Linked DNA regions of Roseibium sp. Sym1. The protein of the gene in region 2 interacts with the protein of the main gene of each other region in a pairwise test. Links are inferred from orthologs where the notes say so. Each region holds a gene or a part of one and is shown on either strand. Other genes may lie near its edges.

What was found.
Region 1: the proteins of O6760_RS16950 (region 2) and mtgA interact in binary tests that used the Escherichia coli proteins (3 or more experiments, as listed by UniProt). The link is inferred for Roseibium sp. Sym1 from one-to-one orthologs.

What each region holds. Positions count from the first base shown.
Region 1 is NZ_CP114786.1:1,800,415-1,803,731, reverse strand. The notes cover bases 1-3,000. They hold mtgA (monofunctional biosynthetic peptidoglycan transglycosylase), read right to left. Parts: upstream 1,873-3,000; coding sequence 1,129-1,872; downstream 1-1,128. Other genes in these bases: O6760_RS08235 (SAM-dependent methyltransferase), read right to left, coding at 1,859-3,000; rpmF (50S ribosomal protein L32), read right to left, coding at 762-947; O6760_RS08250 (hypothetical protein), read right to left, coding at 122-544. Outside these bases: more of O6760_RS08235, read right to left, coding at 3,001-3,079; O6760_RS08230 (polyprenyl synthetase family protein), read left to right, coding at 3,234-3,317. UniProt on the Escherichia coli protein: Peptidoglycan polymerase that catalyzes glycan chain elongation from lipid-linked precursors. May play a role in peptidoglycan assembly during cell division in collaboration with other cell division proteins.
Region 2 is NZ_CP114786.1:3,734,598-3,737,857, forward strand. Bases 1-2,943 are described here. They hold O6760_RS16950 (peptidoglycan D,D-transpeptidase FtsI family protein), read left to right. Parts: upstream 1-587; coding sequence 588-2,300; downstream 2,301-2,943. Other genes in these bases: rsmH (16S rRNA (cytosine(1402)-N(4))-methyltransferase RsmH), read left to right, coding at 1-221; ftsL (cell division protein FtsL), read left to right, coding at 224-577; O6760_RS16955 (UDP-N-acetylmuramoyl-L-alanyl-D-glutamate--2,6-diaminopimelate ligase), read left to right, coding at 2,398-2,943. In the rest of the region: more of O6760_RS16955, read left to right, coding at 2,944-3,260. UniProt on the Escherichia coli protein: Essential cell division protein that catalyzes cross-linking of the peptidoglycan cell wall at the division septum. Required for localization of FtsN.

The DNA.
Region 1 (3,317 bases), 1.9 Mb from region 2 along the record:
AGCGAACTCCATATTCAGACAAAAGCTTTGGCCGCGCTTTCAGCGCGAAATATGTCTGGAGTCCGGATCGGCGCTCGGCTGCGCCCTCACCTGTCCGGAATGACGGCATTCGGTTTCATCCTCAGTGCATCTCGCCATGCCCGAAGGACACATCCCGGCGCGCGCCGGTGATGGAAATCGAGAAACCCGCGATCACGTCGATCAGGGAAATCGCCATCAGGATGAAGAACAGGGACGTGGCCGCCTGTTGCAGCACCAGGAACTCGACCAGATAGGCGACGAAGACCAGCACGGAAAACATGTGGTCGAGCAGCGCCGTCGTGCCGATACGGGTCGCCTTCAGGATCTCGATGAACAGGAAGAAAAGCCCCAGCGTGATCAGGACGTCGCTGGTGAGCAACTGGAAGGTCGCGCCGGAGACCATGGCGATGGTGATGATCGGCTGCGCCCAGAACCCGGCATCCCCGGCCGCCGCCGTGAACGCCAGCGCGTTGTAGATCAGCAGGGAAAACAGCGTGAACGGAACGGCGGAGAAAAGGCGCATGGCAGGCTCCCGGCAGGACTGGCCCGGTGCGGGCCGATGGCGGCGAGCTGACACGATCTTGAAAGCTTATTCAAGGCATGGCCCGCAAAAGACAAAGAAAAAGGCCGGCCCGTCGGAACAAGGCCAGCCTAGATCTCGTTTTGCCATGCGGCGATCCGTCCGAAAGGGACCCGAGCCTGACACCGTCTGCTTTCAGCGCGCTGAAAGCGGAGAGGTGTTATGCCTCGTCCTTAGCGGTAAGGATCTGACGGCCCCGGTACATGCCGGTCTTCAGGTCAACGTGATGCGGACGGCGCAGTTCGCCCGAATCCTTGTCCTCAACGTAAGACGGCTGCTTCAGGGCGTCCGTAGAACGGCGAAAACCGCGCTTCATGCGCGAGGTTTTTCTCTTTGGAACGGCCATTTTTCTTTTCTCCGTGGTCCATAACAGCGCGGCCCGGACCGGGTAAGCCCGGGGCGTGGCGTCACGCAACGTGTTGGAATGCGCGGCGTTATACAGGCAACGCCAGCGTTTTGCCACCCCATAGACAAAAAATTCTTGGTCTAAGTAGACCAGGCTGGTGGGAAGGACCACCCACCCCGGCCTATTTCCCCAGAACACAGCCGAAAATCGGCCCCGCGCCATTGACCCTGGCGAGGTTTGTCGCCGCCAGGCGGCGGTGCCCATTGGAGGGTTTGGCCGGGTTCCGGCCAAGCGGATTGGGCAGGGACGTGGCCAGTCTTGCAGCCTCGGTTCTGGTGAGATCCCTCGCAGGCTTGCCGAACCAGGCCTGGGCGGCGGCTTCGGCACCGAAGATGCCCTCGCCCCATTCGGCGATGTTGAGATAGATCTCCAGGATCCGTTTCTTGGTCAGGATCGCGTCCAGCATCAGCGCCAGGGGCAGTTCCAGCCCTTTCCGGATATAGGACCGCTCACCCCACAGGAACAGGTTCTTGGCCGTCTGCATGGTGATGGTGCTGGCCCCGCGCGGCCGTTCGCCTTCGCTCAGCGCCTCGACCTGGTCCTGAAGCGCGTCCCATTCGACGCCGTCATTCTCGCAAAAGCCGCTGTCTTCGGATGTGATCACCGAGCGGACCAGGTTGGGCGATATTGCCTCCAGCGGCACCCATTGCCGGTCGACCCACAGGAACTGAACGTAGCGGCCGATCATCAGCGTGCTCACAGGCGGCACGACGGAGTAGATCACGGTCAGGACGGGTGGCAGCAGAAGGAGGATCAGCACAAGCTGCAGGAGCCTCCTGCGCAACAATCCCCAGAAACCACGCTTCCCGCCTGATGTCTTTCCCGAGCCGGGCCTCCCCCCCGATGCCGGCTTAACTTTCGCCATTCAGTTTCCGTTCGTTGTCGACAATGAAGTCGCGGACAATGGGTACGGCGTCCCGCTCCTTCGACACAAGGAGCTGGAAAACCATGTTCGAACCATGCAGGAACCCCAGTTCGACGGCACAGAGGTAGAACTCCCACATCCGGCAAAAGGCTTCATCGTAAAGCGCCGCCGCCTCGGAACGCTTGTCCTCGAACCGCTGCCGCCAGTCGCGAATGGTGTAGTAATAGTGCAGGCGCAGGATTTCCGCATCGCAGACCCATAACCCAAGCCGTTCCGTCGAGGCAAAAACTTCCGACAGGGCGGGCACGTAACCACCGGGGAAAATGTACTTGCGGATGAACGGTCCGGTCGTGCCCGGCGGGGTCATGCGCCCGATGGAGTGAATCACCGCATATCCCGTTTCCGTCAGGCAGTCCCGGATCTTGCCGAAATAGGCATCCAGGTGACCGATGCCGACATGTTCCATCATGCCGACGGAAATCACCCGGTCGAACCTGCCTTCGAACTCACGGTAGTCCTTCAGCACGAAGGTGACCCGGTCCTCAAGGCCCGCCGCGCGCACCCGCTCCTCGGCGATCTTCACCTGCTCGGGCGACACGTTCAGCGAGGTCACGCGCGCGCCGGCCTCGGCCATGCGAATGGCCAGCGCCCCCCAGCCGCCGCCGATCTCCAGGACGTCCATGTCGGGCTCAAGGTCGAGCTTGGCCACCAGATGCGTCAGCTTGGCGTGTTGCGCCGCTTCCAGCGTGTCGTCGGCGCTCGTGTAATAGGCACAGCTGTAATTGAGGCCGTCATCCAGAAACAGCCGGTAGAGCTCCGTCGACAGGTCGTAGTGATGCCGCGCCTGCGCCTTGGCCCGTTCGACGCTGTTCTTCTGCTGGCGCCGGCGCATGGCCTTCCAGCCCTTGCGCAGCAGTCCCTGGACCGGGTGCGCGCCGAGCGGCGCCCTGTTGATCGAGAACAGGAACATGAAGTCGTAACAGGTCGATCCCTCTTCCATGGTCAGGGTGCCGTCCATATAGGCTTCGCCTGCCGCAAGTTCGGGATTGAGGAACAAAGACCGGTAGAGCTTCTTGTCGTGCAGCCGGATGGTCACGGTCGGACCATCCGTTCCGGAGCCGAATTCATGCGCCCCCCCATCGACATCGATGACGCGCATGCGCCCGCGTTTGATGAAGCTGCGCAGAAGGCCGGAAAGCAATCTCATGAATGGGTCTCCAAATAATCCGGTTCGAAATCGACGGTGCTGGTCGCACCGGCCACTTTTTCAAATTCAAGCCTTGACGATACAGACAATAGGTCTCAGGGAAACCCGGTCTTTCAAAAAGTTGTCGGCAGCAATGCCCCGACCGGAGCCCATCGTGACCCTTGACCTGAAACAGCACCTTGCGAAACACGGCGAAAATATCGGGACGGTGTTGGAAGACATCCTCAGCGCGCGGCTT
Region 2 (3,260 bases):
GCGGGTCGCGGCACATGCCGGAGGAAGAGGTTCCGCCGGCGACTTTCGAAATGCTGACGCGCAAGGCGGTCGAGGCGGCTGCCGGTGAAACGGATATCAATCCGCGGGCGCGCTCCGCGAAGCTTCGGGCCGGGCGGCGGACCGAGGCGCCGGCACGCAAACTGGACATCCATGAGGCGGGCGTGCCGCGTCTTGCGGACTTTCATGGATTAGGGGGCTGAAAATGGTTCGAACGCTGAACATCCTGTTCATTCTGGCGGTCGTGATCGGCGCCGCGACCGTATACGACATGAAGCTTGCGGCGACAAAGTCGGCCGAGAAGGTTGCCGAGCTCCAGCGTCGGATCGACGAGGAACGCGATGCCATCCGCCACCTGAAAGCGGAATGGAGCCTGCTCAACAAGCCGGACCGGCTGCAGTCCCTGGTCGCGCGCTACAACGACTATCTCCTGCTGGAACCGCTCGACGTGAAACAGATCGTGACGCCGGAAGACCTTCCGGCGCGTCCGGTGATGCTGGAGCCGATCGGCGGCAATCAGATGGGCGGCTATGCCGGCTCGTCGGCGGTTATTCAGTGAGGATCCGGTCATGACCATGGTAAGCGAACCGGCAAGTTTCCTTCAGGTGCGGAGAGCCCAGCCGAGAGCGGTGCGGGGCTCCGTTTCCTCGAGCGCGGTCAAGTCACGCGTCTATGTGGCGATGCTGGCCTTTGCCTGCGTCTATGTGGCCATTGCCGGCCGGCTGGTCATGCTGGCGCAGATGGAAGAGGCGACGTCAGGGGCTTTCATCTCGGCGCAGGACTCCGTGTCGGCTTCACGGCCAGACCTGATCGACCGCAATGGCGAGATCCTGGCGACCGATATCAAGACCGCGTCCCTATACGCCGAGCCGCGCCGCATCCTGGACGTCGACGAGGCTCTTGAAGGGCTTGTCCGCGTGCTGCCCGAACTGGACGAGGGGCTTGTGCGCCGTCGTCTGGAAAGCGGTGCCGGTTTTGTCTGGCTGAAGCGGGAAATGACCCGGAAACAGGCCGAAGACGTTCACAACCTCGGCCTGCCGGGCATCGGTTTCCTGTCCGAGAACCAGCGCTTTTATCCGGGTGGCCCGACCGCGGGTCACATTGTCGGCTCGGTGAATGTCGACAATCAGGGACTGGCCGGGATCGAGAAATACATCGACGACAGCTGGCTGGCCGACCTGCAGTCCCTCGGCTTCACCGCCGACCGGTCCATGGAGCCGGTCCGTCTCTCGGTCGACCTGCGGGTACAGCACGTCGTGCGCGACGAACTGGTCAAGGCGATGGAACGCTACAAGGCGATCGCGGCGGCCGGCATCGTGCTCGATGCGAAGACCGGCGAAGTGGTCGCCATGTCCTCGCTGCCGGACTATGACCCGAACGACCGGTCCCAGGCGCTGGAGAAGGACCGGCTGAACCGGGCGACCGGCGGCGTCTTTGAAATGGGCTCCGTCTTCAAGACCTTCACCACTGCCATGGCGCTGGATTCGGGGTCCGTTTCGATCAATGACAGCTTCGACGCGACCCGCCCGATCAGGGCCGCGGGCCGCACGATCACCGATTTCCACGGGAAAAACCGCATTCTCTCCGTTCCGGAAATCTTCATCTATTCGTCGAATATCGGCACGGCGAAGATGATGCTGGCGACCGGGATTGCCCGCCAGAAGGAGTTCCTTGGCCGGTTGCATCTGACGGACCGGCTGAAGACGGAACTGCCGGAGAATGCCGCGCCGCTGCTGCCGCCGAAATGGAACGAGCTGGCGGCCATGACCATATCCTTCGGGCACGGTATCTCGGTGACGCCGATGCAGACGGCTGTTGCCGCCGCCGCGCTGGTCAATGGCGGCACCCTGTTGCCGCCGACATTCCTGCCGCGCAGTCAGGATGAGGTTCAAAGCCTTGGCAAACAGGTCGTTTCTCCGGAAACGAGTCGCATGATGCGCTACCTGTTCCGCCTCAATGTCCTGTCGGGATCCGGCCGCCGGTCGGACGTGCCTGGCTACACGGTGGGCGGCAAGACCGGCACCGCGGAAAAGATCGAGAACGGTCGCTACGTCAGCAACAAGCGCCGAAATTCGTTCCTGTCGGCCTTCCCGATGGATGACCCGCGCTACGTGGTTCTGGTGGTGATTGACGAGCCGAAACCGGAGCGGGCCGGCATCGGCGCGACCGCCGGTCTCAATGCCGCGCCGACCACCGCGGCGATCATCCGCAGGTCCGCACCGATGCTCGGAGTGATGCCGAGGTTCGGGAAGGGGGATGAACCAATCGAGATTTCCTATTAAGGAGACGTGACGGACTTGTGTCGCCGGCGGGGTCGCAGCCGAATACCGGTGACGCAAGGTTCAAGAACAAGACGACGCATAAAGATGATCGGAAGAGATGGATCTTGAATATCTGGCCGCCGGCCTTTCCGTGCCGGACACGGCAAAGGGTCTGAAAATCGCGGGGCTCACGGCGGACAGCCGCAAGGTCCGGCCCGGCTTTCTGTTCGCCTCCTTCAAGGGGGCTTCTGTCGACGGTACGAAATTCGCCCCGGACGCTGCAGCGGCCGGGGCCATTGCCATCTTGTGCGCGGACGAGGCCGTTGACGGCGTCCGGGCTGCCTGCCCGCCTGGTGTCGTTGTTCTCGGTGCGGCTGAACCGCGCCAGGCGTTTGCCCGGATGGCGGCACGGTTCTACGGCGCGCAGCCGGACACGGTCGTCGCGGTCACCGGAACAGCCGGCAAGACGTCCGTCGCCCATTTCGTGCGTCAGATCTTCCAGTCCGCCGGTCATCCCGCGGCAAGCCTCGGCACGCTCGGCATCGTCAAGCCGAATGGTGAAAGCTACGGCGGACTGACTACCCCGGATCCGGTCTTCCTGCACGAACAGCTGGCGGCGCTGGAGGAGGAAGGGGTCAACCATGCGGCCCTGGAGGCGTCTTCGCACGGTTTGGATCAATACCGGCTCGACGGCGTCCGCCTGACCGCGGCGGCATTCACCAATCTTGGCCGCGACCACATGGATTACCATCCGACCGTCGAGGATTATCTGAAGGCCAAGCTGCGGCTTTTCTCCGAGCTCCTGCCTTCGGGCGGCACCGTGGTCGTCGATCCCGGCGAGAAATATGCCGACCGGGTGCTGGCTGTGGCGCAAGAGCGCGGTCTTCCGGTCCTGAGCGTCGGCGAAACCGGCAAGGACCTGAAGCTGACCGGGTTGCGTCCGTCAGGTGCGGGACAGGAGCTGACGCTGCAGACCGCGCG